2 regions of the Nocardioides sp. YIM B13467 genome follow, and region 1 is predicted to be linked to the other one. Evidence: riboswitches for the same ligand, from Rfam matches in the RefSeq annotation. Region 1 holds a riboswitch; the other holds the start of a gene.
What was found. Region 1 has a riboswitch for thiamine pyrophosphate ahead of ACFX43_RS04870 (thiamine ABC transporter substrate binding subunit). Riboswitches for the same ligand answer to the same signal wherever they lie in the genome.
Positions count from the first base shown of each region.

Region 2: linked by a shared signal. The riboswitch ahead of ACFX43_RS16380 (thiamine phosphate synthase) and the one ahead of ACFX43_RS04870 (thiamine ABC transporter substrate binding subunit) in region 1 are both predicted to bind thiamine pyrophosphate.

Region 1 is NZ_JBHZPJ010000019.1:67,636-74,058, forward strand. It holds gene ACFX43_RS04835 (PLP-dependent cysteine synthase family protein) at 94-1,182, shown strand; gene ACFX43_RS04840 (TIGR02206 family membrane protein) at 1,146-1,844, opposite strand; gene ACFX43_RS04845 (putative protein N(5)-glutamine methyltransferase) at 2,034-2,807, opposite strand; gene ACFX43_RS04850 (hypothetical protein) at 2,824-3,180, shown strand; gene ACFX43_RS04855 (hypothetical protein) at 3,177-3,623, shown strand; gene ACFX43_RS04860 (MBL fold metallo-hydrolase) at 3,589-4,641, shown strand; gene ACFX43_RS04865 (GNAT family N-acetyltransferase) at 4,631-5,062, opposite strand; TPP riboswitch at 5,093-5,201, shown strand; gene ACFX43_RS04870 (thiamine ABC transporter substrate binding subunit) at 5,198-6,259, shown strand; gene ACFX43_RS04875 (ABC transporter permease) at 6,277-6,423, shown strand, end outside.
Region 2 is NZ_JBHZPJ010000046.1:1,944,018-1,950,440, reverse strand. It holds gene ACFX43_RS16400 (fumarate hydratase) at 1-576, opposite strand, end outside; gene ACFX43_RS16395 (Gfo/Idh/MocA family oxidoreductase) at 736-1,635, opposite strand; gene ACFX43_RS16390 (NEW3 domain-containing protein) at 1,729-2,730, opposite strand; gene ACFX43_RS16385 (Gfo/Idh/MocA family protein) at 2,766-4,199, opposite strand; TPP riboswitch at 4,472-4,581, shown strand; gene ACFX43_RS16380 (thiamine phosphate synthase) at 4,575-5,180, shown strand; gene ACFX43_RS16375 (FAD-dependent oxidoreductase) at 5,180-6,184, shown strand; gene thiS (sulfur carrier protein ThiS) at 6,181-6,381, shown strand; gene ACFX43_RS16365 (thiazole synthase) at 6,378-6,423, shown strand, end outside.

The DNA of each region.
Region 1 (6,423 bases):
AACTTCACTGCCCGGACCCGATCGTGTTTCCGTCCGTCATTGTGGCTCACCGCACATGCCGGGGACAGATCAGGGTGGAGTTACGCTCGCCCGGTGCCCCGCCTCTCTGACTCCCATCGCGCCTGGATCGACGAAGCCGTACGCCGCGTCGAGGCCGACGCGCAGCGCTCGGCCGACACCCATCTGCACGTGGTGCCCCTGCCTGCTGCCGCCGGGATCGATCTCTACCTCAAGGACGAGTCGAGTCATCCCACCGGCTCGCTGAAGCACCGCCTGGCCCGGTCGCTGTTCCTCTACGCGATCTGCAACGGCTGGCTCCACGAGGGCTCGACGGTCGTCGAGGCCTCCTCCGGATCCACCGCGGTCTCGGAGGCCTACTTCGCAGGCCTCCTCGGGCTGCCGTTCGTCGCGGTGATGCCGCGCTCGACCTCGGAGGAGAAGGTGCGCCTGATCGAGTGGCACGGCGGCCGCTGCCACTTCGTCGATCGCGCTCCGGACATGTACGCAGAGGCCGAGCGCCTCGCCCGCGAGTGCGGCGGCCACTACATGGACCAGTTCACCTACGCCGAGCGGGCCACCGACTGGCGCGGCAACAACAACATCGCCGAATCGATCTTCGACCAGATGTCGCAGGAGCGGCACCCGGTGCCGACCTGGATCGTCGTCTCCGCTGGCACCGGCGGCACCTCGGCGACGATCGGCCGCTACCTCCACTACCGCCGCCACCCCACCAAGCTGATGGTCGCCGACCCGGAGAACTCCGCCTTCTACGGCGGCTGGGAGACGGACACCTCCGACTACGCCACCGGGATGCCGTCGCGCATCGAGGGGATCGGCCGGCCGCGGGTCGAGCCGTCCTTCGTCGGCGGGGTCGTCGACGACATGGTCCAGGTCCCCGACGCGGCGTCGATCGCGACGATGCGCTGGCTCTCGGCCCGGATGGGCCGCTCGGTCGGTCCCTCGACGGGCACCAACGTGTGGGCATCGCTGGGTGTCGTACGCGAGATGGGGGAGGCCGGCACCGAGGGCAGCGTCGTCTCGCTGCTGTGCGACTCCGGGGAGCGCTACCGCTCGTCCTACTACGACGACGGCTGGGTGAGCGAGATGGGCATCGACCTGGCGCCGTACGCCTCGGCTCTCGCCGACTACGAGCGCACCGGCGTCCTCGTCGACCCGTCCTGACGCGCCCAGATCCGCAGTCCCAGCGTGATCAGCGCCCACACGCCGGCGACGATCAGGATCTCGTTGAGGACGTAGACCGGCCACGGCCCGAGCAGGTCGAGCATCGAGCCCGACTCCGGCTTGTAGCGCAGGTAGCCGTAGTTGGCGTCGAGGACGAGGTTGAGGACGTACGCCACGGCGGCCCACGCCGCCGTGGTCGCGACCGTCCAGCCGTAGTCGCGCCACCGCGGTAGCAGCTTGAGCCCGAAGACCAGGTAGACCGCGGCGGTCACGATCATCAGGTGCTGTCCCCAGAAGGTGAAGTAGCTGACGTCCGGGAAGTCCATCACGTCCGGGGTGAAGACGCCCTGCGTGGTCAGCGTGAGGCCCCAGAAGCAGGTCAGCGCGGTCGGGTAGGGATGGTGGGTCCACAGCGCGAACGCCGCCGCGACCCACGCCAGGTCGCACAGGTGGATCGGCAGATCGATGAAGAGATCGAAGTCGGTGACCCACTCGTGGGCCTGCAGCGGGATCGTCGTCAGCGGGATCGCGAGCGCGAACCCTCGTGAGAATCTCGACGGCTTCGTGTCGGCCCGCTGCTGCCTGCCCAGCCAGACGACAGCCACGATCCCCGCTGTGAGCAGGGACAACGGCACCAGGTGGGCCAGACCGTAAGCCTGCATGACGGAAGTCTGACCGGAATCTCGAAAAAATTCTTCCCAACCCGCGTCATGGGTCCGCCGGTGGCCCGTTTCATCGGCGAGAAGGTCGCCCACCGGTGGGGGGTGGACGAACTTCCAGGTGGCGGTCCCTCTGAATGCACACTGCGGGGGTGGTGTGCAATCAGAGGGACGCCTCGCTTTCAGGTGCTCTCAGCGGGCCGTGCCGGTCACCGCGGTGGCGTAGAGGTCCTCGTCGTGATGGATCTCCGCGACGAGCCCCTGCTCCCGCATCAGGGTCGCGGTGATGGGCGCCTGCTCCTGGCCGGCCTCGATCACGAGTACGCCGCCGGGGGCCAGGTGCTTCGGCGCCTGCTCGATCACGCGGCGCTGGACGTCGAGCCCGTCCGCGCCACCGTCTAGGGCCACGTGGTGCTCGTGGTCGCGTGCCTCGGGCGGCATGTTCCGGATCTGGTCGCTCGGCACATAGGGAGCGTTGGCCACGATCACGTCGAGCTCGAGGTCGTGGGGGAGCGGTTCGTAGAGGTCGCCGAGAACGACCCGGCTCGGCGGCAGATTCTCCCGAGCGCACTCGACCGCCGCCGGGTCGATGTCGGTGGCCCAGACCTCCGCGTCCGGGAGACGTGCCGCGATGGCGGCGCCCAGTGCTCCGGTCCCACAGCCGAGATCGAGCACCTTCCGGACCGCGCCTCTCTCGGCCGCCCGACAGGCGAGCTCGACCATCAGCGCCGAGCGCTGCCGGGGTACGAACACCCCCGGCGCGACCCGGATCCGGAGCCCGCAGAACTCGGCCCAGCCCAGGATGAGCTCCAGCGGCTCGCCGGCCACGCGGCGTACGACCATCTCCTCCCGCTCCTGGGCGGAGACCGGGGCGGACTCGAGCAGCGCCGCCTCGTCCTCGGCGAAGACGCAGCCGGCGGCGCGGAGACGAGCGACGAGCCCCGGATCGGGAGATGTGGAGGTCATTGGAGAAGATTGGCACGTGGACGCCGTGACCCTGATCGGATTTATCGTGGCCGGGTATGCCGCGTTCGTGACGGTCGCGGCCGTGCTCGGCGTGGTGCTGAAGGCGCCCCGGCCGAAGTGGCTGGACCAGGTGGCGTGGATGCTGGAGATCCTGGCGGTCGTGCTCGCGATCGGGGCGCTGGCGGCCTGGTCGGGCGGACGCAAGCCGGAGTCGCTGTCGACCTTCCTGGGCTACCTCGGCGCGCTGGTGTGCCTGATGCCGCTGGCCCTGCAGACGATGCGCGGTGATCGTTCGACCTGGTCCTCGGGCGTGATCGCGGCGGCTGCCCTGGCAACGGGCGTCGTGGCCGTACGCGTCATGATGGTGCGGTGAGCACCCCGACCGCGCCCGTCAAGACTCGTTCCGGTCCGCACCTGGTGCTGCTGACCGTCTATGCGATCTTCGTGCTCGCCGCGGGCGCCCGGTCGCTGGTGCAGGTCTTCACCGACTTCGGCGGGGCCCCGATCGCCTACTCGCTCTCGGTCGTCGCCGCGGCGACGTACGTCGCGGGCTGGTTCGCGATCCGCCGGGCCGCCGCCGGGTCGGCAGGTTTCGCGAAGATCATGCTGTGGATCGAGCTGGCCGGCGTGATCGTCGTCGGTGTCCTGTCCTTGGCCGTGCCGTCCTGGTTCCCGGACGACTCGGTATGGTCGAAGTTCGGGAGCGGATACGGATTCGTTCCTGCCCTGTTGCCGATCCTGGGCCTGCTCTGGCTCTGGAAGGTCAACCCGAAGGAGACGGATGAGTCAGTCGACAGCCACCGCAATCTCGCCTGACTCGGGGGAGCACTGGTCCGCTCCGGGGGCGTGGACGGTCGCCGACGGCGTGCACCGGATCCCGCTGCCGCTGCCGATGGACGGGCTCAAGGCGGTCAACATCTACGTCCTCGAGGGCGACGACGGGCTCTCCCTGGTCGACGGTGGCTGGGCGATCACCGAGGGACGTACGGCGCTCGAGTCCGGGCTGAAGAAGCTGGGCTTCGAGTTCGGCGACATCCGGCGGTTCCTGGTCACCCACGTGCATCGCGACCACTACACGCTCGCCTCGGTGCTCGGTCAGGAGTTCGGCGCGGACGTGCTGCTCGGCGCCGGCGACCGGCCCACCCTCGAGCTCACCAACGGCGACCTCGACGGCTGGGTCTCGACCGACCGGCTGCTCGCCCACGCCGGTGCGCACGAGCTGGCCGAGCTCTGGGCCGCCAACCCGCCGCCCGCACCCGAACTGTCCCACTGGCGGATGCCCGACCAGTGGCTCGAAGGCGACGTACGCCTGGATGTGGCCGGTCGCGGCCTCGACGCCGTGCACACCCCCGGACACACCCAGGGCCATTACGTCTATGCCGATCTGGCCGGCTCGGTCCTCTTCGCCGGCGACCACGTGCTGCCCACGATCACGCCGTCGATCGGCTTCGAGCCGGTGCCGGTCATCGACCCGTTGGGCGACTTCATGGCTTCGCTGACCAAGGTCCGCACCCTGCCCGACCTGCGACTTCTCCCCGCCCACGGGCCGGTCGCCTCGTCGTCGCACGCCCGCGTCGACGAGCTCCTGGCCCACCACGAGTCGCGGCTCGCCCAGTCGCTGGCGTCGCTGAAGGCCGGTCGGCGCTCGGCGCTCGAGGTCGCCAACGACCTCGGCTGGACCCGCCACGAGCGTGCCTTCGCCGAGCTCGACTACTTCAACGCCGGCCTCGCGGTCATGGAGACCAAGGCCCACCTCGAGCTGTTGGCCGCCCGCGGTCAGGCAACCCGCGAGGAGACCGAGACCAGCGTCCTGTTCGCCCCCGTCACCGGGTGAGCCGCATCGGGGTGTGCGGGATGCCGTCCTCGAGGAACTCCTCGCCGTCCTTCACGAACCCGAACTTGGCGTACCAGCCGGCCAGCGGCGTCTGAGCGTCGAGGACGACATCGCGGTCAGTGACGGCCTCGACGGCGGCCTTCATGATCACGTCCGCCAGGCCTTGGCCGCGGTGGGTGGGGGCGAGGACGACGCGGCCGATCCGCCACACGTCGCCGTCGTCGAGGATGCGGGCGGTGCCGGCGAGCTGGTCGCCGTCGGTCAGCACCACGTGACGCGTCCCGGGCTCGAGATCGCGGCCGTCCAGATCGAGGTAGGGGCAGTCCTGCTCGACGATGAAGACCTCCTGGCGCAGTCGCCACAGGGCGTACGCGGTCTTCGGGGAGAGGTCGTCGAAGGACGAGAGGGCGACGTCGGTCATGGGTGGATTCTCGCAACCAGTAGTGTTGGCGGGAACAGACAGGGGAGGCCGGAAGGCCTGAGAGTGCGGCGAACAGCGCCGCAGACCCTCCGAACCTGCTCCGGTTGATACCGGCGAAGGGAGTCAGGAATGCGCATGCGTACGCCTGCCATCGCTGCCACTGCTATCTCGGCGCTGCTGCTGTCCGCGTGCGGGGGCAGCCCCGCCGAGCCGGACGCCGAGCCGTCGAGCGGTTCCGACGACAAGTCGGTCGTGCTGCTGACCCACGACAGCTTCACGCTGCCGAAGGAGGTGCTGGCCGAGTTCACCGAGAAGACCGGCTACACCGCCGAGATCCGGCACGCGGGCGACGGTGGCGAGCTGACCACCAAGGTCGCCATGGACACCGGCAACCCCGACGGTGACGCGGTCTTCGGCGTCGACAACACCTTCGCCAGCCGCGCGATCGACCAGGGCGCGCTGGAGGCCTACACGCCGGAGACGGTCCCGGCCGGGGTCGACGAGTTCAACCTTCCGGGCGACGAGGAGCACTTCCTCACCCCGGTCGACAACGGCAGCGTGTGCGTCAACATCGACACCGAGTGGTTCGCGGCCAAGAAGCTGGCGCCGCCGGAGTCGCTCGACGACCTGGCCGAGCCTGCGTACAAGGATCTCTTCGTGACCCCCGGCGCGGCGACGTCGACACCGGGGATGGCGTTCCTGCTGGCGACCGTCGCCGAGTACGGCGAGGACGGCTGGGCCGACTACTGGGGCAAGCTGATGGACAACGGCACCAAGGTCGTCGACGGCTGGGACCAGGCCTACTACTCAGACTTCACCCAGGGCGGCGGCAAGGGGACGCGACCGATCGTCGTGTCGTACGACTCCTCGCCGGCCTTCACCGTCAAGGACGGCAAGACGACGACCAAGGCGCTGCTGGACACCTGCTTCCGACAGGTCGAGTACGCCGGCGTGCTCGAGGGCGCCGACCACCCCGAGGGCGCCAAGGCGCTGATCGACTTCATGCTCTCCGACAGCGTGCAGGGGGCGCTGCCGGAGAGCATGTACGTGTTCCCCGTCTCCTCCGGTGTCGAGCTGCCCGCCGACTGGGCGAAGTTCGCGCAGCAGCCGACCTCGCCGCTCTCGGTCGAGCCCGAGGAGATCGACGAGAACCGGGAAGCGTGGCTGGCGACCTGGAGTGACACGATCGCGCAGTGAGCTCTACCCGTCGTGCTGTGACCCGGCGAATCGGGACCCTGGTCGCGCTCGCCGCCCTCCCGGTGGCCGTGCTGGCGGTCTTCTTCGTCCTGCCGGTCATCGGGATGGTGCAGCGCGGCCTGTTCTTCGAAGGATCCTTCGATCCGTCGGTCGTGACCAGGATC
Region 2 (6,423 bases), on a different contig from region 1:
GCCGCCGCCCTTGGCCATGAAGAGGAACTTGTACTCCGGACCGTTCTCGCCCTCGGTGGTCGAGTAGATCTCGACCTGCGCGGGCAGGTTTGAGCCGGTGTTCTTCTCTTCGTACGTCGTCAGCGGCGCCAGCTGGGAGTAGCGCAGGTTGAGCTTGGTGTAGGCGTCGAAGACACCGCGGCTGACGGTCTCGGCGTCGTCGGCGCCGGTCAGCACCCCCTCGGACTTCTTGCCCATCACGATCGCGGTGCCGGTGTCCTGGCACATCGGCAGGATCCCGCCGGCGGAGATGTTGACGTTCTTGAGCAGGTCGAGGGCGACGAAGCGGTCGTTGCCGGAGGCCTCGGGGTCGTCGATGATCTTGCGGAGCTGCTGGAGGTGGGCCGGGCGGAGGTACTGGTTGATGTCCTTCATCGCCTCGGCGGTCAGCCGCCGGATCGCCTCGGGGTCGACCTTGAGGAACTTGCGCCCGTCGACCTCGATCTCTTCCACCCCCTCGCTCGTGATCAAGCGGTAAGGAGTGTCGTCCTTGCCGGTCGGGAGGAGGTCGGAGTATCGGAACTCAACGTCAGCCACGGAAGAGAATCGTACGCCGCCCCCGGCCTCGCCCCCGGCCTCGGTCCCGGCCTCGGCTCCGGGGCCGACATCGAGGGCAGAGGATGTTGGCGCCAGCCTGCTCGAGAGCGGCGTGGAGTCGTGGCTGTTACGCGCGGGGCGGGGGCTGGGAGCCGGCCGTCAGGCGGCGGGCCCGGCTCGCAGGGCCGCCGATGCCGCGACCAGCGTCGCCACCACGGAGGTACTGAAGGCGGGATCCATCACCGCCGCGGCGCACGGGCCGCGGGACGGGCCGGACGGCGGCACCAGGCCGGAGACGAGCGCGCGGTAGGTCTGGACCCCGCCCTGCCGTGGGTCCCGGGGCAGGCGGTGCACGCAGTCGTCGGCGCCGACCAGCTCGAGGACGTCCTGCTTCGTGGACGCCGAGACCGACACCAGCGACCGCGCGCTCGCCCCTCGCGCATGGGTGGTCTCGAGCACGATGCCCTCGTCGGTACGGCGGGCCGAGACGGTCGTCACGTCACCGAGCGCGACCTGCAGGGCGGCGAGCACGTGGGGTCCGAGATCCCACAGGGCGCCGTCGGTCTCGCGCCGCCACGCAGATCGGCCGAAGGGGTCGTCGCCGACCGTGGCCGTATTCGTGAGCACCGCTCTCGCCGATGACCACGTGCGTTCAGCCGCGGCGTCCAACCACGGGGCGACGGTGCTGTCGAGCAGCCGGGAGTAGTGGACGAGCACCGGCTCGGGATGTCCGTGCAGCCGCTCGGCCTGCTCGACCCGACGGGCCACCGGCTTCTCGAGCAGCAGCGCCTTGCCGGCGTCCAACGCCGCCGGCGTCAGCCCGGCCTGGACGTCGGGCGGCACACAGAACGCGACGACGTCGACCCGGTCCAGCAGGTCGACGTAGGTGCTCGCCGGCTCGAAGCCGTGTCGGCGGGCCAGGTCGGCGAGGTCGGCGTCGTTGCGCGACCAGCCGTGGGTCAGCCGCACCTCGGGTGCGGCGGCGAGCGCCGGCGCCACGGTCAGCCGGGCCCAGGGCCCGGAGCCCACCAGCCCCACGCGCAGGACGCGCTCAGGCATCGGTGAGCACCGCCACGAGCCGGGTGTGCCTGGACATGTGATCCTCGAACTCGCTCGGGTGCTCTCCTGACTTCGGCAACCTACCCGAGCGGGTCAGCCGGCGAGGCCCATCGCGAACACATGCAGGGCACTGTTGGCGGGCAGGACCACGAAGTCGACGGTCTTGCCGGCGGTCAGCGGCACCGAGTTGGCGAAGACCCGGTACTGGTAGGCCGCGTCGCCGTACCCGTCGGGTCGGTTGCGACCGACGCTCGAGGCGACCAACGTCGCGCCGTGCGCGTCGGCCTCCTGGAACGACCAGTTGGGCAGACCGGTCTCGTCCGTCGACGACGTGCCGTCGGTGTAGAAGACGGTGACCGTGCCCGTGGCACCGAAGCTGCTGCCCGAGCCGAGCAGGACCAGCGCGTCGCCGCTGCCGCTCACCTTCACGGCTTGGCCGCCGCTGGCGACGTTGTCGGCCGTGCCGGGCGCGACGTCGGGCATCGTCAGGGTGGCGCCCAGCGCCTCGACCTCGGCCCCCCGGCCCAGGCCCACGTCGGCCAGCTTCTGGGCCGAGAAGCTGTTGCCGGCACCGTCGAAGTTCCCGGTGGTGGTGGCGCTCTCGTCGGTGACCCCGGTGTTGTTGAAGGCCGCCGCCAGATTGGCCATCGGCTCGCCGGAGCGCTCCACCCGCGTGCCGACCGCGGCACCCGCGCCGTCACCGCCGCGGTAGGCGGCCGTGGCGGTGAAGGTGCGCAGATGGAAGCCCGGACGCCGCGCAGGCACCCGCACCGAGAAGGTGACGGTGGCGCTGGCGCCCGGCTTCACGGCTCCCGAGACCGACCGCGAAGCCGGGGCGACCTGCCAGCCCACCGGTCCCCGGAGCGAGACCGTGAGCTTGCGCAGCGCCGCCGTCGATTGGTTGCGGACGGTGACCGGCACCTCGACGATGGCCGGCCCGTCGAGGTCGACCGCTCCGATGGTGACGCCGACCGTGTCCGTGGTCGCCGCAGCCGCTGCCGGTGCCGCTGTGGTGGCGGCGGGGGCCACCAGAAGACCGCCGAGGGCGATCGTGAGCGCGAGAGCCGCGCGGGCGATGAACGACGGAGCGACCATGGTAGGTGCCTTTCGGAAGGTGAGGTCGGTAGGGATCAGGGGACGGGGGGCATCTCGGTCTGGTGCGAGTCGAGGCCGACCCTCGGCTTGCGCCAATTGCCCCGGGTGAAGTCGGGGATCTCCACCGGCTTGCCCTTCTTGGCCAGCGACTCGACGCTCAGCGGGACCGGTGAGCACCACATGGCCGAGTCGTAGACGTCGATGTCGGGGACCAGCCCGGCGCGCATCGTCTGGATGAGACGCCACTGCAGGATGTAGTCCATGCCGCCGTGACCGCTCCCGGAGGCGTCGTCCTCGAGCTCCTTCCACAGCCAGTGGTCGAACTCTTGGCGCAGCGCCTTGAAGCCGCGCCAGGTGTCGCCGCTGTGCAGCGGCTCGGCGTAGACGCGGGCGCCGGTCGAGTCGCCGCCGACGTAGTCCTCGAACAGGCCGCGGCTGCCCTCGATGCTGTTGATGCGGCTGTAGGGCCGGGGCTGGCTCACGTTGTGCTCGGCGCTGATGGTGCGACCCCCGGAAGTGGTGATCTCGCAGCTGATGCGGTCGCCGTTGATGTACTCCTCCTTCCACGACCGGTGGTCGCGGGGGACGAAGCGCTCGCGGTAGTCGGCCAGGCCCCGCGGCGCGGTCGCGGTGGCGGCCAGCGTGACGGCTCGGTCGCCGCGGTTGACGTCCATCGCGGCAGCGATCGGCGCCAGGCCGTGCATCGGGTAGAAGCTGGCGGTGCTGCGGGTGTGCCACAGGCGCCGCCAGTCGTCGGTGTAGTAGCCGTCGTTGAACAGCAGGGCTCGCAGATCGTGCAGGTAGCCGCCGGCGCCGTGGGTGATGTCGCCGAAGACCCCCTCGTGCGCCATCTTGAGCATCGCCAGCTCGTTGCGGCCGTAGCTGCAGTTCTCGGCGAGCAGCAGGTGCTTCCGGGTCATCTCGGAGGTGTTGACGAGGTCCCACAGCTCGTTGAGCTGCGTGGCGATCGGCAGCTCGACGGCGACGTGCGCGCCGGCCAGCATCGAGGTCCGCGCCTGGTCGTAGTGGAACTCCCAGGGGGTGGCGATGTAGATGAGGTCGAGCTCCTCGCGGTCGAGCATCTGCTTGAAGGAGCCACGCTTGCCGCCGTACTCCTTGGGGCGGGTCTTGCCGCGCGCGACGAGGTCGTCGGCCACCCGCGTGGCGCGGTCGGCGCGGATGTCGCACACCGCGACCACCTGCGCGCCGGGGATGTCGGCCCAGCCACGGGCCATGCCGAAGCCGCGGTTCCCGAGGCCGATCAGCCCGATGCGGACGATCTCGTGCGCCTCGAAGGCTTGGTTGACCATGGTGCGCTGGCCGGCTGCCCGCGCCGGGGTGGCGCCGGCGGTGAGGGCGCCGATGCCCAGGGCTGCCCCGCCCACTGCGGCGGCGGAGCCCAGGACGCTGCGCCGGGAGAACCCGGTTGCGAGCTTGGTGTCGGGCGTGGTGATGGACGTCGTCTGCATGTCTTCGCTCCGAAGTCGAGGTCGGGCCGACACGGCCTGAGTGATCGTTTTTGATCGAATCAACACTTGTATCGGCAGAATCAATCGCTCAGGGAAGACTGTAGGGCACGTCACATCGCGGCGCCAGACCTTCGCGCGCCGCGATCGTCGATCGACACGATCGGCTCGTCGCGGGGGTCAGGGGCGACGGCGCCGCGGATCTCGGCCTACCAGAGGTATCCCGCTGGATGGGCCTAGGGCTGGGGGTTCTCGGTGGTGCGCGCTATGGTCGGAGACGTCCACACGGGAGTCCGCGGCAGCGGGCTGAGAGGGAGCTAAGGCCGCTCCGACCGTTACACCTGATCCGGATCATGCCGGCGAAGGAAGTGATTGGTTGTGCCTCTTCCACGTATTTTCTGCCTGGTCTCCTCGAGCGAAGATCTCGCGCTGCTGCCTGCCTTCGCGGAGCTCGGCGTCGCCGGCTTCCAGGTGCGCGACAAGGCAGCGACGACCCGCGAGCTGCTCGCTCTGACCGCGGCCGTGATCGAGCGGGTCGGGACGTACGACGCCTGTGTGGTCGTCGACGACCGTCTCGACGTGGCGCTCGCTGCCGGTGCGCACGGCGTCCACCTCGGTGCCTCCGACCTGCCGCTGGCCGAGGCTCGGCGGATGGCCGACGCGGTCGCTCCGGGTCTTCTCGTCGGCGCGACCTGCCGCGACCGTGCCGCGGTCGAGGCGGCTGCCGCCGCGGGCGCTGACTACGCCGGCTTCGGACCGGTCTTCGCCACCACCTCCAAGGCCGGGCTTCCCGATCCGCTGGGCGTCGACGCCGTCTCGGCCGCAGCGGGTCTCCTGCCGCTGATCGCGATCGGCGGGATCTCGGGAGAGTCCGCCGGTGCCGTACGTGCCGCCGGTGCCCACGGGGTCGCCGTGATCGGCGGGCTCTGGCGACAACCCGACCCACTCCAGGCCGCGAAGGAGCTCGTGGAAGCGGTCGGCTGATGCGCGTGCGGATCCTCGGTGCCGGGATCGTCGGGCTGTCCGTTGCCGACGAGCTGATCCGCCGTGGGCACGAGGTCACGGTGGTCGATCCGGCGCCGGGCTCGGGAGCGTCGTACGCCGCGGCCGGCATGCTCAGCCCAGCCGGTGAGGCTTGGTACGGCGAGGAGGAGCTGACCCGGCTCTGCCTGTCCTCCCTCGCGCTCTGGCCCGACTTCGCCGCCCGGCTCGGGGTGCCCGTGCACACCCGCGGGACGCTGCTGGTCGGTGTCGATGCCGGGGACGTCCAGCAGGTCGAGCGGCAGCTCTCGGTGCTCGATCTCGCCGGGGTCTCCTACGAGAGACTCGTACGCCGCGAGCTGCTCGCCCGCGAACCCGGACTCGGCCGGGTCGCCGGTGGGGCTTTCCTCGCCGAGGACCATTCGGTCGACCCGCGTGCCGTTGTCGCGGCGTTGCTCGATCGGGTCGGCGACCGTGTCGAGACCGACACAGTCGCTGACGTCACCGTCATCGCCACGGGGGTGAACCTCCCCGCTCCGTACTCCTCCCTCATCCGCCCGGTGCGCGGAGATGTCGTGCGGGTGCGGACGCAGGAACCGGTGGAGCGGACGGTGCGGGCCTGGGCGCACGGCGAGCAGATCTACGTGGTGCCGCGGATCGACAGCGACGAGGTGGTCATCGGGGCCACCACCGAGGAGCGCGACGGTCCGCTGCAGCCGACCGTCGAGGGCGTGTGGCGGCTGCTCGACTCCGCCCGCCGGGTCGTGCCGGCGCTCGACCGCGCGAGCGTGGTGGAGGTGACCTCGCGGGACCGCCCGGGGACCGCCGACAACCTCCCCCTGGTCGGCCCGACCCACGAGCCGGGCGTCGTGCTCGCCGCGGGTGCCTACCGCAACGGTGTCCTGCTCGCGCCGCTCATCGCGCAGCTGGTGGCCGATCACATCGAGACAGGGTCAGTGGAGCCCGCGGTCGATCCGCGCCGGTTCCGGATGAAGGAGGACGGATGAAGATCATCGTGAACAGCGAGCCGATGGAGGTCAGTGGCACCGTTGCCGACCTGCTCGAGGCCAGGACCGGTGACCGGCGGCCGAGCGGCATCGCCGTCGCCGTCGACGAGGAGATCGTGCCGCGCGACGACTGGGCGCGATGGCAGCTCCAGGACGGTCACGTCGTCGAGATCGTGACGGCGGTGCAGGGCGGATGAGCAGCATCTTGAAGATCGCCGGGCGCGAGCTGTCCTCACGCC